DNA from 3 places in the Arthrobacter sp. NicSoilB11 genome. Region 1 is predicted to be linked to each of the others. Evidence: riboswitches for the same ligand, from Rfam matches in the RefSeq annotation. Region 1 holds a riboswitch; each other region holds the start of a gene.
What was found. A riboswitch is a leader RNA that binds a small molecule or an ion and turns the genes downstream of it on or off. The one in region 1 is predicted to bind S-adenosylmethionine.

Region 1 (9,964 bases):
GTCCTGATCCAGACCGAGTCCGCGTATATCTACCACTTCGAGGGAAGCCAGTTCGCCGGAAGGCTGGGCACGGCCAAGATGGCCTATATCGGGAACCCCAAGGACAGGACGGTCGACTACGAAACCGCGGCGGAAACCTGGGCCGTGGTCTTCAAGGACAACATGGTCTCAAGCAACCTGCAGACCACCGGCGCGGCACCCGCCCACGCCAGCCCCGGCTGGAATCCGCAGGTCTACCGGCCCCTGGTGACGGAACTGCTGGACGGGTTCTTCCCGCTGCCCCGGGGCGGCTCCCGGGTGAGCATCTTCTAGTCCTAGATCTGGTTCTTCAGGTCCGCCACGGAGTTCAGCACCTGGTTGGGGCGGAACGGATACGCGGCAATGTCATCCTTGTGCGTGATGCCGCTGAGGACCAGGACGGTGTGCAGGCCCGCTTCCATGCCGGCGATGATGTCCGTATCCATCCGGTCACCGATCATGGCGGTGGTCTCGGAGTGTGCATCGATCTGGTTCATCGCGGAGCGGAACATCATGGGATTCGGCTTGCCCACAATGTACGGCTCGCGGCCGGTGGCCTTGGTGATCAGGGCCGCGATGGCACCGGTGGCGGGCATGGGGCCGTCCTTGGAGGGGCCGGTGGCATCCGGGTTGGTGGCGATGAACCGGGCACCTGCAAGGATCAGCCGGATGGCCATGGTGATGGCTTCGAAAGAGTACGTGCGCGTCTCGCCAAGCACCACAAAGTCCGGGTTCTGGTCGGTGAGGATGAAGCCGGCCTCATGCAGCGCCGTCGTGAGCCCCGCCTCACCGATCGTGTAGGCGCGGTTGCCGGACTCTGAGCCCCGCACCTGGTCCTTGAGGAACTGCGCCGTGGCCAGCGCCGAAGTCCAGATGTTTTCCTCCGGAATTTCCAGGCCGGAGGAACGCAGGCGGGCGGCAAGGTCGCGCGGGGTGAAGATGGAGTTGTTGGTCAGCACCAGGAAGCGCTTGGACGTATCCACCCACCGCTGGATCAGTTCCGCGGCGCCGGGGATCGGCTGGTTCTCGTGGACCAGGACGCCGTCCATGTCCGTCAGCCAGCACTCGATCTCCTGGCCGCTGCGGTAAACCGCGGGGTTTGCTGCTACCTGGTCTTCTTCTGCCACGTTTACCTCCACCGGTGATGAATGCTCCAGTGCTCCAGTCTAGTGTTGAGGGGTGAACCAAACGCCCGGCCTGCCAGACGAACCCCGCCACGAGCCCGGGGAGGCCGAGCCCGCAAAGGCGGAGGTCGGCGTCGGGCCCTGGGAAGGCGAACTGCCCGAAGGCGACCACTGGGACCCTGACCTCCTTGCCGACGGGGACCGCCGCAACGTCCTGGACAAGTACCGCTACTGGAAGCACGAAGCGATCGTGGCGGAGCTCGATTCCCGGCGGCACAACTTCCACGTGGCCATCGAGAACTGGCAGCACGACCTGAACATCGGCACGGTGGTGCGCACCGCCAACGCCTTCCTCGCCAAAGAGGTGCACATCATCGGCCGGCGGCGATGGAACCGCCGCGGCGCCATGGTCACCGACCGCTACCAGCACGTCCGCCACCACCCCACGGTCGAGGACTTCGTCCAGTGGGCGCAGGGGGAGGGGCTGGCGATCATCGGCATCGATATCTTCCCGGACTCGGTTCCCCTGGAGACTTACGAGCTGCCGCGCGACTGCGTGCTGGTCTTCGGACAGGAGGGCCCGGGCCTGACCCCCGAAGTCCACCAGGCCGCCGCCGCCACCCTGTCCATCGAGCAGTTCGGCTCCACCCGGTCCATCAACGCCGCCTCGGCAGCCGCCATCGCCATGCACGCCTGGATCCGGCGGCACGTGTTCAACCAGCACGTCTGAGTGTTACTGAGCGGTGACCCGAAACACCCTCGTGGTCCGGGAATGGCTAGGATGGTGCCTAGCCGTAAGCGGTCTACTTGAGGGTCTTCCACCCACAGACGAAACTCAGCAGAGGAGCCAGCATGCCCATTGCAACCCCAGAGATCTACTCCGAAATGATCGACCGCGCGAAGGCGGGCGGCTTCGCATACCCGGCCGTGAACGTCACGTCCTCGCAGACGCTCAACGCAGCGCTCCGCGGCTTCGCCGAGGCGGAGTCCGACGGCATCGTCCAGGTTTCCACCGGCGGTGCGGCCTACTGGTCCGGCGCATCCACCAAGGACATGGTTGCCGGTTCCCTGGGCTTCGCAGCCTTCGCCCGCGAAGTAGCCAAGAACTACGGCGTCAACGTCGCCCTGCACACGGACCACTGCCCCAAGGACAAGCTGGACGGTTTCGTCCTGCCCCTGCTGGCTGCTTCCGAGGCTGAGGTCAAGGCCGGCCGGAACCCGCTGTTCAACTCCCACATGTGGGACGGCTCCGCCGAGACCCTCCAGGAAAACCTGCGCATCGCCCGCGAACTGCTCGGCCGCACTGCTGCCGCCAAGATGATCCTCGAAGTGGAGATCGGCACCGTTGGCGGCGAGGAGGACGGCGTGGAAAACGCCATCAACGACAAGCTGTACACCACCGTTGAGGACGCCCTGGCCACCATCGATGCCCTGGGCTCCGGTGAAAACGGCCGCTACATCACGGCCCTGACCTTCGGCAACGTCCACGGCGTCTACAAGCCCGGCGGCGTCAAGCTCCGCCCGGAGATCCTCAAGGACATCCAGGCCCAGGTGGGCGCGAAGATCGGCAAGGACAACCCGTTCGACCTCGTGTTCCACGGCGGCTCCGGCTCCTCCGACCAGGAAATCGCCGACGCCGTCTCCTACGGCGTGATCAAGATGAACATCGACACCGACACCCAGTACGCCTACACGCGTCCGGTTGCTGACCACATGTTCAAGAACTACGACGGCGTCCTGAAGGTGGACGGCGAAGTGGGCAACAAGAAGACCTACGACCCCCGCGTCTGGGGCGCCTCCGCCGAAGCCGGCCTGGCGGCCCGCGTGGTGGAAGCCACCAAGCAGCTCGGTTCGGCCGGAAAGACCTTCTAGATGTCGGACGAGTTCCGCCGGAACCTGATGGGGCCGGAGCCCACTCTCCTGCCTGCCGAAACCGAGGTGAACGCGCAGCTTGAGGCCGGCCAGGAGGCCCTGGACCTGGTGGCGAAGCACCCAACGTCCTCGCTCCTGTGGGCCGTCCTGGCTGAGGAGGCGTGGACGGAAGGCCGCACCATCGACTCCTACGCCTATGCCCGGGTGGGTTACCACCGCGGACTGGATGCGCTGCGCCGCAACGGCTGGCGCGGCGTGGGGCCCATCCCCTGGGAGCATGAGCCAAACCGCGGGTTCCTGCGGGCCCTCTACTCCCTGGGCCGGGCCTCGTCGGCCATCGGCGAGGCTGAAGAGCCGGAGCGGATCGAGAAGTTCCTGAACGATTCCGACCCCACGGCAAAGGCAGCCATCGAGGGCGAATAACTCCCTGGGCCCACGCCCGCACTGTTTCCTGGTGCAGATTGCCAGGGAGGGGTTCGGGCTGGGAACGACGGCGGGCGGTCACCTTTCAATGAGAAGGTGACCGCCCGCCGTCGTATCCGGCCTGGAATGCGCCGTCCCTCATTTCGGTTAAAAGAATCGAAGGGCCAGGGGAGGAAAGGAGGAGCTGCGCGAAGCGTGGGAAAGCAGGAGAAATCGCGTCTCAGGTTCTGTGACTACTACTCGTGGATGTCGTACGCCGACTTCACCACCTGGGTTGAAGCCGAAGACGAATCGGCACCGGGAATTTCGTTTACCGAGTCCGATGCCACAGGCTGAGCGGCGCAGGTCTTAAGGTTTGGCAATACCCGTGCGGGCCATGGCGTCTGCATAGGCAGTGCGCATGTCCTCCAGGTACTCCTCCTGGCGGGCCGGGGAACCGGCGAAGGCGCGGCCGCTCAGCGAGCGGACCTTGTAGGTCTTCAGGCCGCGGCGCCAGAGGAGGGGCACCTCGGTCTTCAACAGCAGGTTGGCCAGGCGGTTGGCTTCGGTGCCATGCGCCACGATCACCGAGGCGCGGGGGACCAGGGCCAGGAACTTCAGCAGGGGCTTCAGGCCTGACTGGATCTGGTCCGGAGTGAACTTGCCGTTGGCTTCGCCCGGGACGTGCCAAGGGTGGACGTTCCACGGCATGACGAACTCCGGGCGCAGGCCAAGCTTCCACTGGATCCCCAGCATGCGGGTAACAGCGTCCTGGTCGCCGGGGGTGATGAACCCGGACGGATCCACCTCGCCGATGTTGGAGAACAGGCTGATGATGCGGCATTCCTCCACGTCGTGCATGGGGTCCACGTAGGGCACCACGGTTCCGGGCTTGGCCTCCTGCAGGGAATCACACAGTTCGTTGACGGCGGCAACGCTGGGTTCGTAGCGGCGGCTCATGAGCTGTTCGTGGAATGTTTCGGGTGCCAGGGCTGTCATGAAGTGCTGGATCTCCTGCGGGGATTGGCGTTGCTGCCGCCACGGACATGGGCGCACGGCGGCACGGCACATCAGTGGCGGTTGATTGGGGTGGACCAACTCCTGGTCGGCCTACTCCAGTTTAGCAAGCCCAGGCAAGCGAAACGCCGGCCGCCCCTTCCGGTGATGGAAGGCACAGCCGGCGCGTCGGTGCGGGAGCGGCTAGAAGAGGCGCTTCGAGGCGCGGCGGGCACCCTCACCCAGTGCCTCCAGCTTGGCGAAGGCGATCTGCGGGTGCACCCTGCCGCCCAGGCCACAGTCGGTGGAGGCAATGACGTTCCCGCGGCCCACGAGGTCCGCAAAGCGGACGATCCGGTCCGCCACCAGGTCCGGGTGCTCCACCACATTGGTGGCATGCGAAACAACGCCCGGGATGATCACCTTGCCCTCGGGGAGCTTTGTGTCCTCCCACACCCGCCATTCGTGTTCGTGGCGGACGTTTGCCGCTTCAAAGGAATAGGCGCCGGCGTTGACCTGAAGCACAGAGCCGATGATGTCGGCGAACGGGATGTCCGTGGTGTGTGGGCCGTGCCAGGATCCCCAGCACACGTGCAGCCGGATCTGTTCCTGCGGCAGGCCGCGCAGCGCCCAGTTGGTCGCTTCGACGCGCAGCTGGATGAACTTCAGGTAATCGTCCAGGGACGGCTCGGGATTGATCTGGTCCCAGCTTTCGGCCAGGGACGGATCATCGAGCTGCACCGTAAGGCCGGCCTCGATGATGGCCTTGTATTCCTCCCGCATGGCATCAGCGCAGGCGTAGACGAGTTCCTCGTCGCTCTTGTAGTACTCGTTGGCTACCCGCGCGCATGAGCCAGGGGAGAGGGAGGCCACGAAGCCATCCGTGAGGCCTGCGGCGGCGAGCCCGGTCCTCAGGTTCCGGATGTCCGAGGCCACCAGGTCCTGGCCCGTGTACGTCAGCGGTCCGGCGATCTTGGGCTGGGCAACGCTCCTGCGGTGGGTGAGGATGCCGGATGCGGGATCGCTGTAGGCCTCGTTGAAGGCCTGCCGGTCGCGCCGGTCCGGGAACGAGGTCAGGACAACGTTGCCGGGGGACGAGCGGCGGACGCCGGACTCGGCCCAGCGGTCCACGGTGGTTGGCTCAAGGCCCCCGAGCCGGGCGAAGGAGTAATTCCACCACGCCCCGTAATCCACCGAGCTGGACATGGTGTGCCCGTACTCGCCGTCGTTGGGGATGTCGATGCCAAGGTCCTTCTGGCGCTGCACCACGTCCACTACGGAGGCTTCGAGGAGTTCCAGGAATTCCGGCGTGATGCCGTCGGCTTCCTTGGCGGCGTTGGCCGCAATGAGTTCAGGGGTGCGGGGCAATGAACCGGCGTGGGTCACGCGGATATGGTCGGTGTTCTGGGACATGCTGGAATCTTCCTTTCCATCGGTCCTGGCAGTAGCACCTTCGGCCGGCAGGAGTCTGCCGGGACGTGGTTGCTGCGGCGTCATTGAGCCAGGTCTCTCGGCCGCTCCGGATGGTTCACTCCCACCTAAAGCGACAGCGTGGCGGCGGGGCAACTCGGTTTCATAATGTGGCGCGGCAGCGTCCGTCGGAGCGCGTCCGCACGATTCCGCCGGAGAAAGCGACAGTTGATAACATTTAATACACCGACTTGACTTTAATTAGTAAGTAATGATGATGTAGAAACATCGGTCTTTTGGGGGAAATATCGATAATCCCCCATACCAGTGTCCCGGTTCCTACCGTTCGGGGTTTAATTCTAATTTGGGGGAAATCATGGTTGAATCAACCAGCGCTAAGCCGCGCTCGCAAAAGGCTAATAAAGTCCGCGCTATTCTTGCCGGCGGCCTTGTCTTGGGGATCGGCGCAGCCTTCACTCTCGCTGCGTGGACGGACAACGAGTGGGTCTTCGGCCAGAGCGGGAACGGCGGCGGCCCGGGTACCAAGGTCTACCACATGCAGCAGAACACGTGGTCCGGTACTTCAAGCGAGGCGGTTTGGGCTGACGAGCCGACTGCTCCCGGTGGAGCCCTGACATTCAGCGTCAATGCTGACGATCTCGTGCCGGGGTCGACGGTCTACGCCCCGATGCAGTTGCGGGCTTCCGACAAGTCCCAATCATTGGTGGCCACGCTGACGGGGGCTGCCCGGCTCGACGGAACTGATTCAGCCACCAACTCTGCAGCGCTGTACGGTGCTCTTCGGTACCAGCTGAAGAAGGAGGTGGACAAGGACCTTTGCAACGCCACCAACTTCTCCTCCAATGGAACTGATCTTGTTCCTGTTGGCTCGACCCTGAACACCCGTTCGGACACTCCGATCAACCTTCCGGCCGGAGCTACGGACGCAGCTGCGGGCACACCTGTGAGTCTTTGCTTCGCAATGACGCTCCCTTCGAATGCAAGCGTTGATCTTCAGGGATTGCGGACCACCCCCTTGTGGACCTTCAGCAGCACCGTAGGCCAGTCGTAGCCGCCACCCGTGCTTCGGATGTCCGCCAGGCGTGAGTCCGGGTTCCGGGCGGCGGCCGTGCCGTCCGGAACCCGGCTCCCGCCGGGGGTGGGAAGCGTGGCCCGGGGGTTCAGGGAGGTATTGCTTTCCGTCGTTGCCCTGCTGGGACTGGCATGCATCCTCTCCCTGGTCCTCGGCCTTTTCTTCAAAGCGTCCTTCGTCGTTTTCCGTACGGGATCGATGGAGCCGCTCTATCCAGTCGGTGCGCTGTCCCTGACCGTGCAGGTCACCGCCAAGGATCTCGTCCCGGGCGACGTCGTGTCGGTCCGCCGGGATGCGGCGACCGCCCTGGTGACCCACCGCGTGGTGGCAGTTGACCCGCCCAGTGTGGAGGGGGCCACAGCGTCGCTAAGGCTTCGCGGCGACGCTAACACTTCGGATGACCCGTTGCCCTACGAGGTGGCCACGGCGCAGAAGGTGCTGATCACCGTTCCCGGCTTAGGAGCTTGGGTCATGGCTTCACGGGGGCCGGAGTTCCTGGGTGCAGCAACGCTCGCTGTGACCGTGCTGGTGACATGGGCCTACTGGCCGAGACACGGTGCAAGTGGCCAGGCGGAGGTCGACGACGAACCCCCGGCGAAACCACAACAGTAAGGTCGTAAATGACATGGCGGGAGCCAGCTTCAGGCGCGTCGCAAGAGCCGCGGGGGTTATCGCAGTTTTGCTGGCCACCGCTGCGCCCGGCGCAGCGGTGGCTGACGAACCATTGGTTCCGGTTCCGGAGACAGGAGCGGCAGGCTTTCTGTCCCTTTCTTCGTCGATGTATCCATTGGCCCTTCCTGCGCTTCAAGCAGGGGAGTCCTTCAGTTGGCAGATTGGCATTTCGGTGGACCAACCCAGCGGTGAGTCGACGCTGCAGGTGACTGCGGACGGTGGGCTTGCCGGCACAGGGACCTACCTGGTTTCCGTGGACGAATGCGACGTCGCCTGGCAGGGAAGCAGCGGCCTGGGCGGGGATTTGCGCTGTCCCATCGGTTCCACGCCGCGCATAGCGCCGGTGACGCTGGCCGAACACCGTCAGGACGTGCTGGTTCCCTTGCGGGATCTGCGCGGCGGCCCCTCACCTTACCTCCGCTTCATCCTTTACCGGCCCGCGGGTTCGCAGGATCCACCGGACACGTCGCTGACCTTGGGCATTGGGGTCACCGCTGCAGGCATTGACGACGCCGTGACCCCGCCGGGGCAGCGGCCGCCAGCACCGCTGGCGAACACAGGGACGGCGGTGCTCCAGGGACTGCTCGCGGGCTGCGGCCTCCTGCTGCTGGGCGCGGCGGCCGTAGCTGCCGGCCGCCGAACCAGGGCCCGGACCGGGAGAACATCATGACATCTCCGCGCAGGAACCTCCTCCACCGCGCGGCCAGGAACCCGCGCACCTCCCTGGCGATAGCAGCGGCGGCTGCGGTATGCCTGGCGGCAACCACTACGGTCACCACGGCGGCGTGGGTGGACAACGAATGGGCCGCCGGCAGCGTAGGCGTCGGCTCTCCGGGGGACTGCGCCACCAACACGCTCTTCAGCGGCGAGGCATCGGCCACCCAGCTCACGGGGAGCGTGCTGGGCACAGACCTGAATTCCGTAGCCGGAGTTGAGGGTCTCACAGTCACCAACGTCGACGGTGCGGTGTCACCGCTGCCTCTCACGGCTACTCCGGTGACAGGCGTTCCGGACGCCTTCATCAGCAAGCTGCCTGTCACGGCCCTTGGCGCTAATCCGGTGACGGCGGGCCTGGGGCTGGGGCTCCCGGTTGGTGGCCTGGGCACCTATACGCAGTGGGCGCAGGCGCAGGACAGCGGACAAACCCGCGCTGCCGCCGGGCTCGTCACTGACCAGTCCGGGGCTGTGGACGTGGGCGGGACGGCCACCGGAGCCAACACTGCGCCGCAGGCTGCCACGATCTCGCTGGGCAACGTCGTGCCCGGGTCGCTTGCCGGCGTCACCCTCGACGTCGGGGCCGTGGCGTCCTCCGCATCGGTCCAAGCGTGCGACCTGATCAACGGCTGGCCTACGCTGGCTGCAACTCCCGCCGTTGCGCGGGAGTACGGTATCGCCAGCCTCAACCTAAGGACCAGCGTCCCTGCGATTGGGGCTCTCAGCAGGAGCGGAGAATCCCAGCTCGACGATGTGCCGAACCAGTTGACGGCTTTGGTTGCCCCCGGTGCCTTGACCACCGCAATCTCCAGCGGCCTGAACTCCCTGCTTGATCCTGTTCTGGGACTGCTGGACAGTTCGGCCTCCACAACGGCCACTTTGTCAGCTCCCAGCCTTGGCGCAGTGCGCGCCCTCATGGAAGAGACGCTGGTCGACAATGAGAATACGGTCGCTGTCGACCTCGCGGCCGGTACCGTCCGGATAGACATTGCAGCGCTCACCGATGGGACGCTGGGACTTAACCGTCAAGTGGCAAACCACACGGTCCTGGACAGCACCGTGACGGGGAAGGCCACTGCCAAAGTCACCCAGCTCCTGAACCAGTGGGAGATTCGAGTTGCGGATGCCTTGACTGCGGCCATACGTGAGGCCACAATCGAGTCCCGCTCTGTTGTGACTGTGGTGGGCACCCTGGGCGTGCCGGTGGCCGAGATTGTCGTTGCTACCGGCCCGTTGAAGCTGAATGACTTCCTGGCCGGTACGGCCCCTCCACCCCTCGTCACCTCCAAGCTGCTGGGGCTCGGAATCGGCGGAACCCTTCTGAACATCATCCTCAGCACTCTGACCAACGGTGCCAATGGCGTGATTCAGGACGCCCTTCGAGCGACGATCTTCACAGCAGGCCTGGTGCCGCAGGTGGGGGCGGGCATCGATGCGCTGGTCGTTGATGCGGGAACAGCCGTCGGCAACCTGCTGTCGTCGATCAGCTCCCTCGTCTCCGTCCACGTAAACGTCCAACCTGACAAACCCTGGGCCGGGGTAAAACCCGCTGACGTATCAGCCAAAGCAGGGGAATACAAAGTGTCGGCTGTAAGGATTGGCGTGATTAATGATCCGGAACCACTGAGTCTTTCGCTTGGCACTTCTTCCGCTGGGCCGGTAA
Region 2 (9,964 bases), 2.2 Mb from region 1:
GCACCTGGCGGCCGATGCCCGTCGGAACGCCTCGCACCTGGCCGCCGACGCGCGCAGGACCACCACCAAGAAGCTGAACAAGGCGGACAAGGCCGTGCGCCGCGCCGTCGAACACGCTACGGGAGCATAAAAACGAATGACCGCAGCAGTTGCCACCCGGGACGGGTCCGGAACGCCTGTCCAGCACTGGGCCGCACCCTTTGCGTCCCGGCCCGTTAACGCCACCGTGACGGTGCCCGGATCGAAGTCCCTGACCAACAGGTACCTGGTCCTGGCAGCCCTCGCGGACGGCCCGTCCCGGCTGCGGGCCCCCCTGCATTCCAGGGACTCCGCACTCATGGTCGACGCACTGCGGCAGCTCGGTGCCGTCATCACCGAAGTGCCCGGGGACGGTGCCTTTGGGCCCGACCTGGAGGTGGTTCCGCTGCCGGCGGCAGCGGCCGCGTCCCACACCAGGATCGACTGCGGACTTGCCGGCACCGTCATGCGGTTCGTTCCGCCGCTGGCGGCGCTCCGCAACGGAGCCAGCGTGTTCGACGGCGATCCCCACGCCCGCAAGCGCCCCATGGGAACCATCATCGAGGCCCTCAAAGCCCTGGGCGTGGCCGTTTCCGCCGAAGACGGCAGCGCGCCGTCGTCGCTCCCTTTTGTGGTGGAAGGCAACGGCGCAGTCCGCGGCGGCCATCTGGTGATCGATGCCAGCGCCTCCTCGCAGTTCGTCTCCGCCCTCCTCCTGGTGGGCGCAAGGTTCGACGACGGCCTGCACCTGGAACACGTGGGCAAGCCGGTACCCAGCCTGGACCACATCAACATGACAGTGGCCGTCCTGCGCGGTGCCGGCGTTTCAGTGGACGACTCCGTCCCCAACCACTGGGTGGTGGCGCCGGGACCCATCCGCGCCTTCGACCAGCGGATTGAACAGGACCTTTCCAACGCCGGGCCCTTCCTGGCCGCGGCCCTGGCCACGCGGGGCACCGTACGGATTCCCAACTGGCCTGATGAAACGCAGCAGGTGGGAGACCTGTGGCGCGGAATCCTGGCCAGCATGGGCGCCTCGGTCACCCTGGCTGACGGTGTCCTGACCGTCACCGGCGGCCCGGAGATCAAGGGCGGCAACTTCGCGGACACCAGTGAACTGGCTCCCACGGTCGCGGCCCTGTGTGCCCTTGCCACGGGGCCTTCCCGCCTCAGCGGCATCGCCCACCTGAGGGGACACGAGACGGACAGGCTCGCGGCCCTGGTATCGGAGATCAACCGGCTGGGCGGCGACGCCGAGGAAACCAGCGACGGCCTGGTGATCCGGCCCACCCGGCTGCACGCCGGCGTCGTCCACAGCTACGCCGACCACCGCATGGCCACGGCCGGCGCAATCCTGGGACTCGCCGTCGAAGGCGTCCAGGTGGAGGACATCGGCACCACGGCCAAGACCATGCCGGATTTCCCGCAGCTGTGGGCCGGCATGCTGGCCCAGGGAGAAGGGTCCGCCGCCGGACCGGAAGGGCGCGGCAGTGGCGCGGAGCACTGATTCCTGGGACGAATCGGACGTTCGGATCCGTCCCAGCAAGAAGGGCTCCCGGCCGCGCACCAAAGACCGCCCCAGCCACGACGACGCCGTGACCGGACGGATCATCACGGTGGACCGCGGGCGGTACACCGCGGTAGTGGACGAGGACTCGGAGAATGAGCGCGTTGTCATTGCCGCGCGCGCCCGGGAACTTCGGCGCTCGCCCGTCGTGGCAGGCGACTTCGTCTCGCTCGTGGGGGACGTCTCCGGCGCGCCGGACACGCTTGCCCGGCTGGTGAAGATCCAGGACCGCCACACCCTCCTGCGCCGCAGCGCCGACGACACCGACCCCGTTGAGCGCGCGGTGGTGGCCAACGCCGACCAACTGGTGATCGTGGTGGCTGCCGCCAACCCGGAACCCCGCACGGGGTTCATCGACCGCGCGCTCGTGGCCGCATACGACGCCGGAATCGAACCCATCCTGCTGGTCACCAAGGCCGACGTCAAAGACCCCGCGGACCTGCTTTCCAACTACACGCACCTGGACTTCCCGGTGATCATCAGCAAGACGGCGGATGCGCAGGCGTCGGGAATCGATGCCCGGTCCGATGACGGGCTCTCGGCGCGGCTGGACAGCGCCGCAGTGGCGGCGCTGCGGAACCATCTCGATGGCAAGGTCACCGTTATGCTGGGGCACTCCGGCGTCGGCAAGTCCACCATGGTGAACGCCCTGACCGGCGCCGAGCGGGCCACCGGCGGCGTGAATGCCGTGACCGGGCGCGGCCGCCACACCTCGTCGTCGGCCCTTGCCTTGCGGTTGGCGGACGCGCCTCCCGGCAGCTGGATCATCGATACCCCCGGCATCCGTTCCTTTGGCCTGGCGCACGTGGACCCTGACCGCATCCTGCGCTCCTTCCCGGACCTCTCCCCCGGCATCGAGAACTGCGAACGGGGCTGCAAGCACACCGCAACCGCAGTGAACTGCGGCCTCGACGACTGGGTGGCAGGCGGACACGCAGGTCCCACCGGCGCGGCCCGGCTGGCCTCGCTGCGGCGCCTGCTTGGCACGGACCCGAGGATGGAAGCACAGGAAACCAAGGAGCTCGGCAGCGTCAACTGACGCGTTCTCCCGGCAGAACCGTCCACAGACGGTAGTTTGGAACCATGATCCAACCCGCTTCGAGCTACAACGATGACCTGCGCCTGGCCCATGTCCTGGCCGACTCCGTGGATGACCAGACCATGAGCCGCTTCAAGGCCCTGGACCTCCACGTTGAGACCAAGCCGGACCTGACGCCGGTCACCGACGCGGACAAGGCCGCCGAGGAAGCCATCCGGGGCCAGCTCTCCCGTTCACGCCCCCGCGACGCCGTCCTGGGCGAGGAATTCGGCAGCACCGGCCACGGTTCCCGGCGCTGGATCATCGACCCCATTGACGGAACCAAGAACTTTGTCCGCGGCGTTCCCGTATGGGCCACGCTGATCGCCCTCGTGGATGAGGGCGAACCGGTGGTGGGCGTCGTCAGCGCCCCGGCCCTGGGCAAGCGCTGGTGGGCGGCGAAAGGCATGGGCGCGTACATGGGCAGGTCCCTTGCCGCCGCCACCCGCCTTCGCGTGTCCAACGTGTCGAAGCTTTCCGACGCCTCCCTCTCCTACTCCAGCCTGGGCGGGTGGAAGGAACGCGGAAACCTTGACGAGTTCCTCGGCCTTACCGAGGATGTCTGGCGGACCCGGGCCTACGGGGATTTCTGGTCGTATTGCATGGTGGCCGAGGGCTCTGTGGACATCGCCTGCGAACCCGAGCTGAACCTCTATGACATGGCTGCCCTGGTGCCGATCGTGGTGGAGGCCGGCGGCCGGTTCACATCCCTGGAAGGCGAGGACGGCCCGTTCGGCGGGAACGCCCTGGCCACGAACTCAATCCTGCACTCGGAGGTCCTGCACCGATTGAACCCGTACCTGGACGATCTGCTGTAACTCACGCGCTTTCCACGTTTGAACGAATAATGCGACGCCGGACACCTCCCAAGGCAGGTGCCCGGCGTCGTTTATTCGGCGGCGCGTAACAAAGCCCTTAACAATTGCCGCGGCTTCAGTCCTGGCCGCCCCATGTCCTACGCTTTTATGCAGGTCACGAGTGCCAGCGCAAAACCCCGGTTTGCTGGCCGGCAACCCTCCATTCGCGGTGGGGTGCCCCGGGTGACGACCAGGCCGGTCCGGAGCGGATGCGGCAAGCGCGGATTCCACTATGCCGGAGTCCTGTACCAAGTGAGGTCTCTGTGACAACTGCCACCGTCTCCCCCCAGCCCGTCATTGCCGAAGCTGCCGTCCCCCATGCACGCCACGCCGCAGCCGGCCGGCCGCTCGCTGCGGTCACCGGCGCCGAAATCCAGGCGCCCCTGATTTCAGGCGGCCACGTGCGGTACGCCAACCTCGATTACGGCGCCTCCGCCCCGGCACTGTCCGTAGTGTCCGCTTACCTGAATGAGATCCTCCCCTACTACGCCAGCGTCCACCGCGGGGCAGGATACGCATCCCAGATCAGCACCTCCGTGTACGAGAACGCGCGCAGCATCGTCAGGGATTTCGTGGGCGGCCGCCCGGATGATTCGGTCATCTTCACCCGCAACACGACGGATTCGCTGAATCTGCTGGCCGGCTGCCTTCCCGTGACCGATGGCCGCCACGACGGCGAAGTGCTGTACCTGGACATCGAACACCACGCCAATCTCCTGCCGTGGCAGGGCGTCCCGCACCGCAGCATCGTCGCCGCCGACACCATCACCGGCACCCTTGAGGCCGTACGTGCCGAGCTTGGACAGGGCGGTGTCAGCCTGGTCGCGGTCACCGGGGCCTCCAACGTGACCGGCGAAATCCTCCCCATCCGGGCGCTGGCCGCGCTGGCCCACGAACATGGCGCACGGATCGTGGTGGATGCGGCCCAGCTCGCGCCGCACCGCCGCATAGACATCAGCGCGGATGACGTCGACTACCTCGCCTTCTCCGGCCACAAGCTGTACGCGCCCTTCGGCGCCGGCGTCCTGGTGGGGCGCCCGGACTGGCTGGACGCCGGCGTCCCGCACCTCGCCGGGGGCGGCGCCGTCAAGGAAGCCAGGCTCGACGGCGTCAGCTGGGCCACCGGCCCGGCCCGCCATGAGGGGGGCTCGCCGAACGTCCTGGGGGCCGCCACGCTGGCCCGCGCCAGCCAGGTCATTGCCGGCCTGGACCAGGAACGCTGGCACGCCCACGAGTCCGCCATCCGCTCCTTCCTGGTGGAGGGACTCCAGCGGATCGACGGCGTCACGGTTCACCAGATCTTCAAGGACACCAACCCCGAAACGGACACCATCGGGGTGGTCAACTTCTCCGTCGAGGGTTACGACGCAGGACTGGTGGCTGCGTACCTTTCGGCAGAGCATGGCGTGGGCCTGCGTGACGGGCGCTTCTGCGCCCACCCCCTGCTGAAGCGCCTGGGCCTGCCGTCCGGTTCCCTCCGCGCCAGCTTCGGCGTCGGTTCGCGCCTGGAAGATGCCGAGCGCCTGCTGGCCGGCATCCAGGCGCTCCGGAGCAACGGGCTGGGCTGGGACTACGTGGTGGACGCAGGCCGCTGGGTCCCTGCCAACGACACCCGCACCTACCCGCACTGGGCGCCCAACACCCCTGGAACAGCCGGCGCAGCGCCCTGCATCGACGACTGACGCCGGAGACCGGCCACTCCTGTTTCAGCCGGCTGACCGTGTGCCAGGGGAATGCGGTAAATTCGAAAGGTACCGCAGGACGTCAGCTGAAGGAGGCCACGCGTGGTTCGGGGTGGCCCCAAGCTTGATCACGGGCGGCGCAGGGAACTGGGCCAGAGCTTCCAGGACGGCGGCAGGCACTACCAGCGCGTCCGGCCCGGCTACCCTGAGGAGTCAGCCCGGTGGCTGGTGCCCGCCGACGCCCATGAAGCCCTCGACGTGGGTGCCGGTACCGGAAAATTCACCGCGCTGCTGCTGGACATGGGGCTGGACGTCACGGCCGTGGACCCCTCGGCGGACATGCTCGCCCAGCTTACGGAACACTACCCGGCTGCCACGGCGATGCCGGGGACTGCCGAGGCCACAGGCCTGCCCGACGCCAGCTTCGACGTCGTCACCGTAGCCCAGGCGTGGCACTGGTGCGACGCCCTGGCGGCAAGCACCGAACTGGCCCGCGTGCTGCGCCCGCACGGAACCCTCGGCCTGGTGTGGAACCAGCTGGACACCTCAGTGCCCTGGGTGCACCGGCTCTCCCGGATCATGCACGCAGGCGACGTCTACCGGCCGGGGCACAAGCCCGTCATCGGCCCGGAGTTCCAGGGGCTCGAAGGGCATGTCACCCACTGGCAGGACACAGTGGACACCACGGACCTGATGGAACTCACTAAATCCCGCAGCTACTACCTCCGGGCCGGCGAGGCAACGCGGGCCAAGGTCCTGGCCAACCTGGACTGGTACCTGCACGAACACCTTGCCTACACCCCTGACCAGGAAATCGACCTTCCCTACCTCACCCTGGCTTGGCGGGCCGTCAAGGCATGACGGCGCATCCCGTATGGCGCCTGCAGAGCCGGTAGGCTTGGATTCGTGAAGACCAGCGCGCCCTCCTCCTCGATCGAGGATTACGTCAAGGTCATTTATTCCTTTACCGAATGGCAGGACAAGCCCATCACGTCCTCCCAGCTCGCACAGCGGCTGGGGGTGGCAAATTCCTCGGTTTCGGAAATGGTCCGCAAACTCAAGGACCAGGGCCTGGTGGACCACAAGCCCTACAGCGCCGTCACGCTGACCGAGGCCGGCCTGCGGCTGGCGCTGTCCATGGTCCGGCGCCACCGGCTGATCGAGACATACCTTGTCCAGCGGCTCGGATACAGCTGGGACGAAGTCCACGATGAGGCTGAACAACTCGAACACGCCGTATCGGACACGTTCATCGAACGGGTCGCCGCCAAGCTCGGGGACCCGAAGCGTGACCCGCACGGCGATCCAATCCCCACGGCGGACGGGCAGGTGCTGATGCCGCGCGCGCACCTCCTCGCCGAGCTGGACCAGGGACATACCGGCAGGATCACCCGGATCAGCGACGACAACCCGGAACTGCTGCGCTACCTGGCCGCCCAGGCCATCGACCTTGATGCGGACGTCGAGGTGGTGGGACGGCGGCCTTTCGGCGGAGCCCTGGTGGTGCGGATCGGTGGTCCCGGCGGCGCCCGTGAGTACGATTTCGCTGAGGAAATCGCCTCGGCGCTCTGGGTCTCCAGCGACGCGCCGCATGCCGGCTGCGCCCTGGACGGGCTCTGACGTGGCGTTGCCCACCGCCCGTGCCTGGCTGGCTGTTGCCGCCGGCGGACTGATCGGCAGTGAGCTGCGCTACGGGCTGGGCCTGGCGTTTCCGGACGCGCCCGGTTCGGTCCCGTGGGCCACGCTGGGCATCAACATCAGCGGCAGTTTCGTCCTCGCGGCTTTGACCACCGTCTGGATGGCACGCCCGCACACGGCCTTCTGGCTGCGCGCCGGCATCGGGCCGGGCCTGCTGGGTTCCTTCACCACCTTTTCCGCGGTCATTTTCGCCTCCGACCAGTTGGCACGCGCGGGTGAGCACCCCGTATGGCTCCTTTACCTGGGCTTGTCGCTGTTGCTCGGCCTTTCGGCGGCAGGCCTGGGCTGGCGCACCGGAAGGCTCATCGCCCGGAACCGGGGCCCGGCATGATCACGGCAGCCCTGGTGGGAGTGTTTGGCGTGGCCGGGGCGCTGCTGCGGTTCGGGATCGACAGCTGGTTCGCACACCACAGCAGCATCCGCAGCGTCCGCACCGATGGCCGTGCGGCGTTGCACTGGCCCTGGGCCACCCTGCTGGTCAACGTCGTCGGCTGCTTCATCATCGGTCTGGCACACGGCCTGACCGCCGGGCTGGGACTGGGCGCGGAATGGCAGGTGGGTTTGGCCACCGGACTGGCCGGCGGACTTACCACCTTCAGTTCGTGGACCACCGCCACCATCCGCCTGCTCAGCGAAGCACGGTTCGGCGCCGCGGCCCTGAACGTGGCGGTTAACCTGGGCCTTGGCTTTGCTGCCGCGGCCGCTGGCAGTGCACTGGCTTCCTAGCGACGCTGTTCCCGTTGGGGGCCCGGCCGGCGATTTGGCGGCCTCCCGTATGGTGGAAGGTGATGATCAGCAGACGCGACGCCGCAATAACCCTTGATGTTCCCCTTGAGATGGCGCAGCGCCACGGCCTGCCGAAGTGGATGACGGAGGCCGAACTCCGCGCCATCCTCGACAATCCTCCGACATGGCTGGTGCAGTCGCGCGCCAACCGGACGGGCAAGCGGCCGGTGTGGGTGCACCTGGAATGCGCCGTCTGTGGCTATGAGGAGGCGGCCCGGCCCAAGAAGTGGTGGCCGGACTTCACCTACGTGGTATGCAGCCATCATGCGCCTTCCGATGTTCCCGCCGTCCGCCCCGGGTGCGTCCGCAGCGAGTACGACGGCGTGGGGACCCGTTTCGTGGGCATCGCGGACGTGGAAGCGCCTCCGCTCCGTCCTTAGGCCCGCCCAGGTGACGTGCCCCGGGGACCTTCGGTCCGGCGTCGGGCATTATCCTGCGCCGTTGCCTGTCATTTCTTCCGGGACGGCGGTGAGGTGCAGCTCGGTGCCGTCGCGGAGTACCTTCACGTCCAGCGGCTCGCCGATGGCATCGGAAAACAGGAGCCGCTGCAGGCTTTCGGCGTTGCTGACGGGACGGCCTCCGGCGGTGACGATAATGTCACCCGCGGCAAGGCCTGCTTTGTCCGCCGGCGAGCCGGGCAGGACCTCCACGACGCGGAGCCCTTCGCGCAGCCCGCTGCGGATCACAGCGCTGGGGTTGAGCTGGATGGGCGTGCTGACAAGGCCCAGGTAGGCACGGCGTACCCTCCCGTCTGACAGGAGCGCGGAGATGATCCTGCGGGTGGTGGCATTGATTGGTATGGCGAGCCCCAGCCCGGCGCCCGCCACTGCGGTGTTGATGCCGACGATCCTGGAGTGCGTGTCCGCCAGCGCTCCACCGGAGTTGCCTGGGTTCAGCGCTGCGTCCGTCTGGATAACGTCCTCGATCACCCTCCTGTTGCCGCCCGCCCAGACTGGAATGGCCCGGCCCAAACCGCTGACCACGCCCGCGGTGACTGACCCCGCCAGGCCCAGTGGGTTTCCGACGGCAATCACAAGCTGGCCCACGCGCAGGGTCTCGGCCGCGCCGAATTGAGCAGGTGGCACCTTGGGCCGCGAACCGTGGACGACTGCTAGATCGGACAGGGGGTCGGCTCCCACCAGTTCCAGTTCCATCCGGCTCCCGTCTCCAAACACCGCAAAACCGTGCCGGGTGCCTGCCACGACGTGTGAGTTGGTGAGCAGGTATCCGTCCTCCGTGAAGAGAACGGCCGAGCCGGCGCCCACCCTCACCCTGCCGTTGCCCCTATTCGCGGTCATCTCGATGGCTGCCACGTGGGGCGTAACCGCTGCCGCGACACGCATGACCGTTTGCGAGTACGAGTCCAGGACGTCCTCGTCTCCGGTGGATATGGGTTCCCGCGCCTGTTCCATGACGCACCTCCGGTCTGGTGCCGCTTCCGGCAATCCATGCCCTTTACGGGTCCTTACGGGAGACAACAATGGCCGGGCACGGTCCACTCCCGGTGGAGCTACGCCGTGGGTGAACGCCGGCATTGCGGTGCGGTGCGGCTGTCAAGGCTTTAGGATCGGAGCATGACTGACTCCCCTGCAGGGTCTCAAACGGAAATACTGAACGCTGAGGAGTGCTGGCGGTACCTTCGGTCCTCCTATATCGGGCGGCTGGCGGTCATCAACGGTGACGTTCCCGAGATTTTTCCCGTGAATTTTTCGGTCGCCGGCGACACCCTGCTGTTCCGCACGGCGCCGGGGACCAAGCTCCGTGCCCTGCTCAGCGGCTCGGTTGCCGCCTTGGAGGTGGACGGCCTCAACCCATACGCCACTCAGGTCTGGAGCGTTGTCGCCAAGGGCAGGCCGCAGCCATTCGATGAAGCCAGCATGAAGCTTCCGGAGGAAGACGCCGACCGGGAACCTTGGGAACCGGGGATCAAGGACCACTTGGTGGCCATTACCCCCACCGATATCACCGGCCGCCGTTTCGCTGTCACGCCGCGGACCCGCTGGTGGCCGCCGGTCGATTTTTCCGCCGACTGGCTGTAGCGGCCTCCGGTCTCACGCCGTGATGATCACTTTGAGGGCCTTGGTTTCGGCTGCCCGGGAAAACGTGTCGTAGGCGTCAAGGAACTGGTCGAAACTGAAATGGTGCGTGGCGAACTTCTCCGCCCTGATCTTTCCCTGGGCCACAAGCTTGAGCAGCATGGGCGTCGTGTTGGTATTCACCAGCCCCATGCTGATGTTGATGTTTTGGATCCACAGGTTTTCCAGGTGCAGCTCCACCG
Region 3 (9,964 bases), 930 kb from region 1:
CTGGTGCCCGTGCTGCTGGTCTTCTACTTCCTGACGGACCAGCGCCAGGCAGTGCCGGGCGAGGCGGGCAACTCCCGCTCTGCCTTTCAGAAACTGGGGTTCAATTTTGCCCGGCCCGGCAGGGATCTGCTCCAGGGCCTCGGACTGGCTGGACTGATCGGCATACCCTCGCTGGGTCTCTATGCGGCCGGCCGGGCGCTCGGAATTACCACCGCCATCATCCCCAGCGCCCTGGATGCCTATTGGTGGACCGTGCCTGTGCTCATCCTGTCCGCCATGCGGCACGCCGTGCTTGAGGAAGTCATTGTGGTGGGCTACCTCCTGGACCGCTTTGGCAAGTTCGGCTGGAGCATGCCGCTGGCCATTGCGGCGAGCTCCGTGCTGCGCGGCAGCTACCACCTTTACCAAGGCTTTGGTCCCTTCATTGGCAACGCCGTGATGGGCGTGGTCTTTGCCTGGCTGTACACCCGGACCCGCCGGGTCATGCCACTGGTCATCGCCCACGCCCTGCTGGATATCGTGGCCTTCGTTGGCTTCAGCCTGTTCGGCAAAGCCGTGGGGTTGGGGTAGGACCCTGGACACCAGCCTGGGCGACTCCAGCCATGCTTGTTGCTGTCACATCAGCGTCAGCAGCAACGGCCAGTCTGCTTGTGGGTCTGGTGGCAACACGAAGGGTTTCGCGTAGAAGTCGTCCCAGAGGGCATCAGCAGCGAAAAGGTCCTCCGGGTCCAGCAGGTTGTCGCCGTCGGGTTCCTCCATTTCAAGCTCCTCCACTTCCGGTTCCGGCCAGGCTGGAACGGCGGCAAGCGGCACTATTCCTGGCGGCCAGTGGGTTGGTTCGGGGTCTTGGTGTTCGGGGTTGTAGTGGCGGCCTGTGGGTGAGGTCCAGCCGGGTGGTCCGTGTTCCGTCGCGGGATCCGGGTTCCAGGTGCGGGCGTGCTTCAAGCGGTGATGTTTGGGGCATAGCTGCGCCAGGTTCCGGACGGCTGTTCTGCCGCCGTGTTCCCAGGCTGTGAGGTGGTCGGTGTGGTTGTCGGGGGTGTGGTTGGTGCAGCCGGGGAAGGTGCATTTCCGGTCCCGCATGCGGATCCATTGTTTGATGGTTTCGGGGAGCCGGTAGCGGGTGCGTCCGATCTCCAGTGGTGCCCCGTCGCGGGGGTCGACCAGGACGCGGTAGAACGACTCCGCCCCGTCCGCGACAAGCCTCCGTGCCATTGAGGCAGGGATGGGGCCCATGCCGTTCAGCACGGCCGGCTCATCGGTGAGTCCGAGCAGGGCGAAGACCGGGACGGTGACCAGGACATCGGCCCGAGGGGTGGGGACCTTGCCAACATCACCAGTGCTCCCTGTGCCGGAAACGCTGCCTGCGGCCGCCGTATCACCTGTAGCCCGTGCAGCCCCACCCGGAGCAGCCTCACCGGTGGCCGTGGTGGTTCCGGCGCCGAGGAGGAGTGATGCTGCGATGTCGGGGCGGAGTTGGGTGAGGGTGCGGGGCTCGTCAGGGCCCTGCAGGCCGCGGGCGGTGGCGGTGGTGCGGTTCCAGATGGCGCAGGCGGTGTCGCCGGGGAGGTAGAGCGAGAGCCAGGCCATGCCGTCGCGGTCGGGGGTGTATTCCATCCGCCGGTCCGCGACGCCTTTGGCGTGGCGTTTTTCGAGGGTTTCGGGGTGGTGGCGTTCCCGCCAGGCGCGGATCTTGGCGCGGAACCGGGCGGGGACGAGTTCGCCGGGGGCGGCGCCGCGGGCGGGGTTGGGGGCGTCGGGGTCGAAGAAGTGCGCCACCAAGGCAGCAGCCCCGTCAGGGGTGAGCCCCTCGGTTTCGTCGGCGACAATCCTGGCATGCTGCCACGACAGGTCACCGGCTGACAGGGCGCCCAGGAGCGGCGGCAGGGAACACACCCGGCGGGACTGTTCCACCAACCCGCCTGCGGCCGCGGAACTGACGGTCAGGACTCCGGCGATCTCCTCCACCGTTGACATCTCCGAAAACATGCGCTCATCCACGGGGGCGTCGGGGGCAAGCAGTGCCTGCTGGATTTCGACCGCTTCTGCCGCGTCCAGGGCTTTCACCGCGGCGAGCTGAGCCTCGACCCGGGAGACTGCCTCCAGCCGTTCCAGCCGGAGCTCGTACCGCCGCTGCAGCACATCCACGTCAGCGCCAACACCGGTCCCGGCGGCAAGGAAATGATCCTCACGGGTAAGAGCATCGAGGGCAGCAACAGAGGCAGAAACACCCTCCAACACCACCCCAACACCCGTGCCGATTCCCATACCCACATCATCCAGCGAGGCACCGACATTCAGACCTGGATCGCAGCGATGTAGGAAGCAGCCACTTAAATGAATTCGGCCGCCATCGGGTAGTGACGCCGTTGTCACCACCTGATGGCGGCCGAAGCTGATCCGGGTACTGGCCCGGTGAACCCCCTCCCGGACATTCCGGGAGGCTGGGGTGGAGCGTCAGATGGTGACGGCTCCGTTGGCGGTTTCAAACGTGACCGACAGGATGCCCGGAGTTCCATGCGGGGCGACCCACTCCACCGCCACGTCCTCAAGCGGCTTCTCCACCGGTTCACCCAGCCACTCGGTCACGCGGGACGCGGAGCCGGCGATGGTCAGGCAGCTCATCTTAAGGTTGCTGGGGTAGGCGTTGGACGGGTGCAGTGCCGGGTCGCCTTCCCACTTGAGCATGTACGGCACCTGGGGATCGGCGATAAGGCCAAGGATGCCAATCTGTTTCCAGACCAGCTCCCGGCCGTCCGGGAACTTGCGGTTGCCGTTCACCGCGGCGCGGCCAAGGCGTGCCTCGAACGGGGCGAGGTCGTCCACTTCGACGCACCAGCCCATCCAGCCGCCACCGGCCGCGGAACGGGCACGCACGGCCTGTCCGAACGGTGCCTTGTCCGAAGCCGGGTGGTCCAGGACCTCTACGACTTCCAGGTACTTGTGCCCGGCGAGCGGGATGATCATATTCCGGGTTCCGAACCGGGGGTGCACCCCGCCCTTCACTGCCTCAACGCCGAGGGCAGATGAAATACGTTCGGTAGTGGCCGCGAGGCCATCTTGTTCACAGGCGTAAGAGACGTGATCCATGCGCATGGCAACATCTTGGCACTTTGTGATCCGGCTCTCAGCTAAGGGTACCCTTACTGGAAAAGGGCCGGGAAAAGGGCCGGGAACATGGGCAAGAAGGACGACGGCGGCGTCCCCGGCCGGGTGCGGGGCGGCCCACCTGTGGCGGCTCGAAAGCCATGCAGGGCGACCTTGTTCGTCACAATGCTGTCCACGGCGACTACCCCGTTCCTAGACTGGGCGCAGGTCATGAGCGCCAGCGCCAAGCCCCGGCTCGCTGGCCGGCAACCCTCCACCCGCGGTGGGGTGCCCCGGGTGAGGACCTGGCTGTCCGGCAAGAGCCGGAAGCAAGCGCGGCCCGTACTGCCCCACGCATTCCGGGCCCATGTCATAGGAGACTGAGATGTCCAACGGATGGTCTTTCGAAACCCGCCAGATCCATGCCGGCCAGGAGCCCGACAGTGCCACAGGAGCCCGCGCGCTCCCCATTTACCAGACCACGTCCTTCGTGTTCCCCAGCGCCGAAAGCGCAGCCAACCGCTTTGCCCTCGCCGAACTTGCACCCATCTACACCCGGATCGGCAACCCCACCCAGGATGCCGTCGAACAGCGGATCGCCAGCCTTGAGGGAGGCCTGGCCGCATTGCTGCTGAGCTCTGGCCAGGCCGCCGAGACGTTCGCGGTGCTGAACATTGCGGAGGCGGGGGACCATATTGTGGCGAGCCCCAGCCTTTATGGCGGAACGTACAACCTGTTCGCCCACACCCTGAAGAAGTTCGGCATCTCGGTCACCTTCGTCCAGGATCCCGACAACCTGGACCAGTGGCGCGACGCCGTCCAGCCGAACACCAAGCTCTTTTTCGGTGAAGTGGTGTCCAATCCCCGCCAGGACGTCCTGGACATCGAAGGCATCTCCGAGGTGGCCCACCAGGCAGGCGTGCCACTGATCGTGGACAACACCCTGTCCACGCCCTACCTGATCCGCCCACTGGAGTGGGGTGCGGACATCGTGATCCACTCCGCCACCAAATACCTGGGCGGCCACGGCTCCGCAATTGCCGGCGTGATCGTGGACTCCGGCAAATTCGACTTCGGCAAGGACCCTGAACGGTTCCCCGGCTTCAACACCCCGGACCCCACCTACAACGGCCTGGTCTACGCCCGCGACCTAGGCGCCGACGGTGCGCTGGGTGCCAACCTCTCCTACATCCTCAAGGCCCGCGTCCAGCTGCTGCGCGACCTTGGCTCGGCGGTTTCCCCCTTCAACGCCTTCCTGATCTCCCAGGGCCTGGAGACGCTGAGCCTGCGGGTGGAACGCCACGTTGCCAACGCCACTGAAGTGGCGCGCTGGCTGGAAGGACGGGACGACGTCGAATCCGTCGCCTACGCCGGGTTGCCCTCCAGCCCCTGGTACGAGCGTGGCCGCAAGTACGGGCCCAAGGGAACGGGCGCCGTCGTGGCCTTCAACCTTGCCGGCGGAGCGGAGGCGGGCAAGCGCTTCGTCGACGCCCTGGAGCTGCACTCCCACGTGGCCAACATCGGCGACGTCCGCTCCCTGGTCATCCACCCGGCGTCGACCACCCACAGCCAGCTCTCGCCGGAGCAGCAAGCGGTGGCCGGGGTGAATCCGGGACTGGTCCGGCTCTCTGTTGGCCTGGAGCACATCGACGACATCCTGGCCGACCTGGAAGCGGGTTTCCGCGCTGCCAAAGACGCCCAGAGCTAAAAGCGCGCCAGGGCTGACGCCGGAAGGGCCGGCAAGCGGGGAAGTCACAACCAGTCACACTCTTGGCCTGGAGCGGGGGGTGTTTCGTACACTCGAACCAGGTCATGAGTGCCAGTGACAGCCCCGGCTTGCTGGCCGGCAACCCTCCATCCGCGGTGGGGTGCCCCGGGTGAGGACCTGGCCTGCCGGTCAGACGACGGCAGGCAAGCGCGTAGAAGAGGTCTTGCCATGACGGTTACCGTCGCCCGAACCACCATCCCCGAACACGGAATTGTCCGCTACGCCTCCATCGGAGGGCTGGAACTCGAAGCCGGGGGGCACCTCCCGGACGTCACGCTGGCCTACGAAACCTGGGGCACGCTCAACGCCGACGCCAGCAACGCCATCCTGATCGAGCACGCCCTGACCGGCAGCACCCACGTGACCCGCGGCGACACGGACGAAGAAGGCTGGTGGGAACAATTGGCCGGTCCCGGCGCTCCCGTGGACACGGACAAGTTCTTCGTGGTGTCCGTCAACATCGTGGGCGGCTGCTACGGGTCCACGGGCCCGTCGTCGGCCGCCCCGGACGGAGCCCCCTGGGGCTCCCGCTTCCCCCTGGTCACCCTGCGGGACAGCACGGTGGCAGAGGCCCGGCTGGCTGACCAGCTGGGCATCAGCAGCTGGTTCGCTGTCCTGGGCGGATCCATGGGCGGCGCCCGCGCCCTTGAATGGGCAGTGACCTACCCGGAGAGGGTGCAGCGCTGCGCCGTCATCTCCGTGGGTGCCGCGAGCACGGCGGAACAGATCGCCTTCGCGCAGGCCCAGACCCTGGCCATCCGGCAGGACCCACACTTCAACGGCGGCGACTACTACGGCGGCCCCTGCCCGGAAGCCGGGCTGGCACTTGCCCGGCGCATTGCCCACATCACCTACCGGTCCGCGGCTGAACTGGAAGGCCGCTTCGGCCGGGAACCCCAGGCGCCGGAGTCGCCCCTGAAGGGTGAGGCTCTGGCCGCCCGCGGCCGCTACCAGGTGGAAAGCTACCTGGACCACCAGGGCAGCAAGCTCGTGAAGCGCTTCGACGCCAACAGCTATATCGCCCTCACCGAGGCGCTGATGAGCCATGACATCTGCCGGGGCCGCGGAACCCTGGCCGAAACCCTGGCCAGGTCCACCGCCAGGTTCTTCGTGGCCGCCGTGGATTCGGACCGGCTGTATTTCCCGTCGCAGTCCCGTGAGCTGGCCCAGGCCCTGCCGGGGGACGTGGACGTGCACGTCATCCAGGCGCCGATCGGGCACGACGGGTTCCTGACAGAGATCGGGCAGCTGGGCAGCCAGCTCCGGAGCAGCTTCCTGGCCTAGCGCCCCGCATGTGCATTCCTGCAGATGCCTTCTGCACTAATCGGCGTTGAGGTTGCACCGCAGGCAGACCATACTCAATCGAATCCGGTGCGTTCGTGGTGTGCATCACACCCGGCCGCCATTGATTGGTCCCCGTGGTGTCGACGACGACGCCGAAGGAGTTCGCATGAGTACGGAAAGCTCCGCCGCAAGGCGCACAGAGGAAACCGACGTCAAGGCTTCAGGCCTTAAGAAAGTGGTTACGGCCTCCATGGCCGGAACCGTTGTTGAGTGGTACGAGTTCTTCCTCTACGCCTCGGCTGCCACCCTGGTGTTCGGAAAGGCCTTCTTCCCCAACGCCGGCACAGAACTGGATGGCATCATCGCCGCCTTCCTCACTTATGCCGTCGGTTTCGTGGCGCGCCCCATCGGCGGCATCGTCTTTGGCCACTTCGGCGACAAGTTCGGACGCAAGAAGCTGCTGCAGCTGAGCATCATCCTGGTAGGCGTCTCCACCTTCCTCATGGGCTGCCTGCCCACGTTCCAGCAGATCGGCTACTGGGCTCCCGCACTGCTGGTGGTCCTCCGGTTCGCCCAGGGCTTTGCCGTTGGCGGCGAGTGGGGCGGCGCCGTCCTCCTCGTGGCCGAACACAGCCCCAGCAAATCCCGCGGTTTCTGGGCCAGCTGGCCACAGTCGGCAGTGCCGCTGGGAAACCTGCTTGCCACCGCCGTCTTGTTCACCCTGTCCTCCACGTTGACCCAGGACGCCTTCCTGGGGTGGGGCTGGCGCGTAGCGTTCTGGCTGTCCGCGGTGATCGTCCTGATCGGTTACTACATCCGCACCAAGGTCAATGACGCACCGATCTTCCTCGAAGCCCGCAAAGAGGTCGAAGCCGGCCACAAGGGCTACGGCGTCGCTGAGGTATTCCGGCGCTACCCCCGCGGCGTCTTCACCGCCATGGGCCTGCGCCTGGCGGAAAACATCCTGTACTACCTCGTGGTCACGTTCTCCATCACCTACCTGAAAACCGTGGTCCAGGCCGACACCACCCGCATCCTCCTCCTGCTGCTCCTTGCCCACGCCCTGCACTTCGCCGTCGTGCCCATGGTCGGCAAGCTGTCGGACCGGTTTGGCCGCAGGCCCGTCTACATGGCCGGCGCCATCATGGGGGCCACCTGGGGCTTCTTCGCCTTCCCCATGATGGACACCAAGAACGATGCCATCATCCTGGCCGCCATCATGATCGGCCTGGTGTTCCACGCCTTCATGTACGCCGGGCAGCCTGCCATCATGGCGGAAATGTTCCCCACCCGGATGCGCTACTCCGGGGTGTCCCTGGGCTACCAGGTGACGTCGATCGTGGCAGGATCCCTGGCCCCGATCATCGCCGCCTCGCTCCTGGGCGCCTACAAGTCCTCCGTCCCCGTGGCGGTCTACCTGCTGATCGCCTGCGCCATTACCGCCGTCGCGGTCTACTTCCTGAAGGAAACCCGCGGCATCTCGCTGCACGACGTGGACGCCGCCGACGCCCAGGGCACCGCCGACCTCCTTGCCGCCCGCAAGAAGTAGCAGGATCCGTGAAAGCCGCCGTCCTGTACTCCACCGTTCCCGCCGCCCCCACCACGGGGGCCGGCAACGGGAAGCAGACCTACTCCGAGGCCGCTCCGCTGCTGGTGCAGGAACTGGCGCAGCCGGAGCCCCGCGCCGGTGAGCTTGGTGTTGCCATCACCTACTCCAGCCTCTGCCACTCGGACCTCTCGGTGGTGGACGGTTCCCGCGTCCGGCCGCTGCCCATGGCCTTGGGCCACGAGGCGGTGGGTCGGGTGGTGTCCGTGGGGGCCGGCGTGTCCGACGTGTCCGTGGGCGACCATGTGGTGCTGGTCTTCGTGCCGAGCTGTGGCGGGTGCCGTGCATGCCTGGCCGGCCGGCCGGCCCTCTGCCACCGTGCAGCAGAGGTCAATGGCTCCGGCGACCTGCTGCACGGGCCGGCACTGCTGCGGACTCCGGCAGGGGAACGGATCAACCACCACCTTGGCGTCTCGGCCTTCGCCGATTACGCAGTGGTGGCAAGGGAATCGGTGGTGGTGATCGACGACGACGTCCCGGACACGGTTGCCGCGATGTTTGGTTGCGCCGTGCTCACCGGAATGGGTGCAGTGTTGAATACCGCGGCTGTCAGTCCGGGGCAGTCCGTAGCGGTGTTCGGCCTCGGAGCCGTGGGCCTGTCAGCCGTCATGGCAGCGCGCCTCGCTGGAGCCGCCGACGTCATTGCCATCGATCCAAACCAAGGCAAGCACCAGCTGGCCCGCGACGCCGGCGCCACATCGGTGGGAACGCCGGAGGACGCGGCACGGCTGATCGCGGAAGCGTCCGGGGACGGTGTGGACGTTGCCATTGAAGCGGTGGGATCAGCAGGCGTTATCGCCTCCTGCCTGGAGCAGGTGACGCGGGGAGGCGCCGTGGTGTCGGTGGGCCTGCCCCATCCGTCCGCCCAGTTGACGGTGCCGGCCCTGCAGTTTGCCGGGGCGGGAAAACGGCTGCTGGGCTCCTACATGGGGGATGCCGTGCCGGCGCGCGACATTCCGCAGTACCTGGCGTTCTGGCGCGAAGGCAGGCTGCCGGTTGAGCTGCTGCACACTGACACCCGGCCGCTCAGCGAGATCAATGAGGGCCTGGACGCGCTGGCATCCGGGCAGGTGGTAAGGCGGCTGTTCCAGGCCTGACTTGTGCGGGGGGCCTGGGTCCGCAAGAACAGCGCCTACCCCGCCAGCACCCCGGAGCGCTCCTTCATTTCCGCCTTGAGTGCCGCAATCACCGCCTGGACCGGTGCGGACCGGAGCGACTCCGGGCGGGCAACGGCCCAGATGGGGAGCTGGCGCTCAAAGTCGGCCGCCAGGACGGGCACGAAGTCCCCGCAGCCCGCCACCATGAAGTTGGGCAGCAGCCCAATGCCCGCACCCTGCCGCACCGCCTCCACCTGGGCGAACACGCTGGTGGCCTGGAAGCTCGTCCTGGGCAGCGGAAGCTGCGAGGACCAGCGCGGCCCCAGCTCCGCCACCTGGAGTGCGGACTCGACGTAGGACACAAACCCGTGCTGCCCCACGTCGTCGAGCGTTTCCGGCAGGCCATGCCGGGCGGCATACGCTGAGCTTGCGTAGAGGCGCAGGTAGTAGTTGCTCAGGAAGATTGTCTGCGCGGTGGTGACGTCCGCCCGGCCCACCACGATCTCCAGGTCCACGCCCGACCGGTTCTGGCTGACTTTCCGGGTGGCGCTGAGCATTTCGATGTTCAGCTGCGGGTTTTGCTGCTGGAGCCGCACCAGCGACGGGGTGACGAACACTGCTCCCACGCCGTCCGTCGTGGCGACGCGGACCAGGCCGGCGAGGGTGCTTTGGTCCTGGCTGATCAGGCCGGACAGCGAGCCAAGGGTACCTTCGATCGCCTCTGCCGCTTCCACGGCCGCGGCACCGAGCTGCGTCAGCTCCCAACCCTGCGGGCTGCGTTCCAAAGTCCGGCCGCCCAGTTGCCTGTCCAGGGCGAGGATGCGGCGGGAGATGGTGGTGTGGGTTGTTCCCAGCGTCTCGGCTACCGCGTTGAACCGGCCCAGGCGGGCAACGGTGAGCAGGATGAGCAGGTCGTCGGGGCTTGGCAACCGTCTCAGGTCCACTCCGGTCCTTCCTTCGATGTGCAGCAGTGCACATGGCCTCTGTGATTTTTCCCCTTGATTGCACTCTAACAGGGTGTGATCGTTGACACAGACATGCCGGCAGTACGGCTGGAATGGAAGCAAAGGAGCTTACTCGTGGCAGTTATCGGTTGGATTGGCCTGGGCAACATGGGCGGCC

Region 2: it holds a riboswitch for S-adenosylmethionine, as region 1 does, so the genes downstream of both, LDO14_RS12870 (aminotransferase class V-fold PLP-dependent enzyme) here and LDO14_RS02890 (cobalamin-independent methionine synthase II family protein) in region 1, are expected to answer to the same signal.
Region 3: it holds a riboswitch for S-adenosylmethionine, as region 1 does, so the genes downstream of both, LDO14_RS07060 (homoserine O-acetyltransferase) here and LDO14_RS02890 (cobalamin-independent methionine synthase II family protein) in region 1, are expected to answer to the same signal.

Annotation. Positions count from the first base shown of each region.
Region 1 is NZ_AP024657.1:585,709-595,672, forward strand. Features, by position in the region: gene LDO14_RS02855 (alpha/beta hydrolase) at 1-312, shown strand, start outside; gene LDO14_RS02860 (HAD-IIA family hydrolase) at 315-1,145, opposite strand; gene LDO14_RS02865 (TrmH family RNA methyltransferase) at 1,198-1,872, shown strand; gene fbaA (class II fructose-bisphosphate aldolase) at 1,995-3,014, shown strand; gene LDO14_RS02875 (DUF3151 domain-containing protein) at 3,015-3,437, shown strand; gene LDO14_RS02880 (hypothetical protein) at 3,633-3,773, shown strand; gene LDO14_RS02885 (uracil-DNA glycosylase) at 3,786-4,415, opposite strand; gene LDO14_RS02890 (cobalamin-independent methionine synthase II family protein) at 4,617-5,825, opposite strand; SAM riboswitch class I at 5,839-5,942, opposite strand; gene LDO14_RS02895 (SipW-dependent-type signal peptide-containing protein) at 6,199-6,894, shown strand; gene LDO14_RS02900 (S26 family signal peptidase) at 6,913-7,527, shown strand; gene LDO14_RS02905 (hypothetical protein) at 7,760-8,257, shown strand; gene LDO14_RS02910 (choice-of-anchor G family protein) at 8,254-9,964, shown strand, end outside.
Region 2 is NZ_AP024657.1:2,769,736-2,779,699, forward strand. Features, by position in the region: gene LDO14_RS12850 (DoxX family protein) at 1-130, shown strand, start outside; gene aroA (3-phosphoshikimate 1-carboxyvinyltransferase) at 137-1,525, shown strand; gene rsgA (ribosome small subunit-dependent GTPase A) at 1,509-2,624, shown strand; gene hisN (histidinol-phosphatase) at 2,669-3,481, shown strand; SAM riboswitch class IV at 3,634-3,747, shown strand; gene LDO14_RS12870 (aminotransferase class V-fold PLP-dependent enzyme) at 3,784-5,202, shown strand; gene LDO14_RS12875 (class I SAM-dependent methyltransferase) at 5,305-6,063, shown strand; gene LDO14_RS12880 (metal-dependent transcriptional regulator) at 6,109-6,822, shown strand; gene LDO14_RS12885 (CrcB family protein) at 6,794-7,231, shown strand; gene LDO14_RS12890 (CrcB family protein) at 7,228-7,626, shown strand; gene LDO14_RS12895 (hypothetical protein) at 7,689-8,066, shown strand; gene LDO14_RS12900 (trypsin-like peptidase domain-containing protein) at 8,115-9,098, opposite strand; gene LDO14_RS12905 (pyridoxamine 5'-phosphate oxidase family protein) at 9,261-9,725, shown strand; gene LDO14_RS12910 (zinc-dependent alcohol dehydrogenase family protein) at 9,738-9,964, opposite strand, start outside.
Region 3 is NZ_AP024657.1:1,519,967-1,529,930, forward strand. Features, by position in the region: gene LDO14_RS07040 (CPBP family intramembrane glutamic endopeptidase) at 1-570, shown strand, start outside; gene LDO14_RS07045 (HNH endonuclease signature motif containing protein) at 616-2,268, opposite strand; gene LDO14_RS07050 (VOC family protein) at 2,458-3,096, opposite strand; SAM riboswitch class IV at 3,315-3,429, shown strand; gene LDO14_RS07055 (bifunctional o-acetylhomoserine/o-acetylserine sulfhydrylase) at 3,473-4,795, shown strand; SAM riboswitch class IV at 4,896-5,011, shown strand; gene LDO14_RS07060 (homoserine O-acetyltransferase) at 5,024-6,139, shown strand; gene LDO14_RS07065 (MFS transporter) at 6,306-7,688, shown strand; gene LDO14_RS07070 (zinc-binding dehydrogenase) at 7,697-8,842, shown strand; gene LDO14_RS07075 (LysR family transcriptional regulator) at 8,878-9,786, opposite strand; gene mmsB (3-hydroxyisobutyrate dehydrogenase) at 9,922-9,964, shown strand, end outside.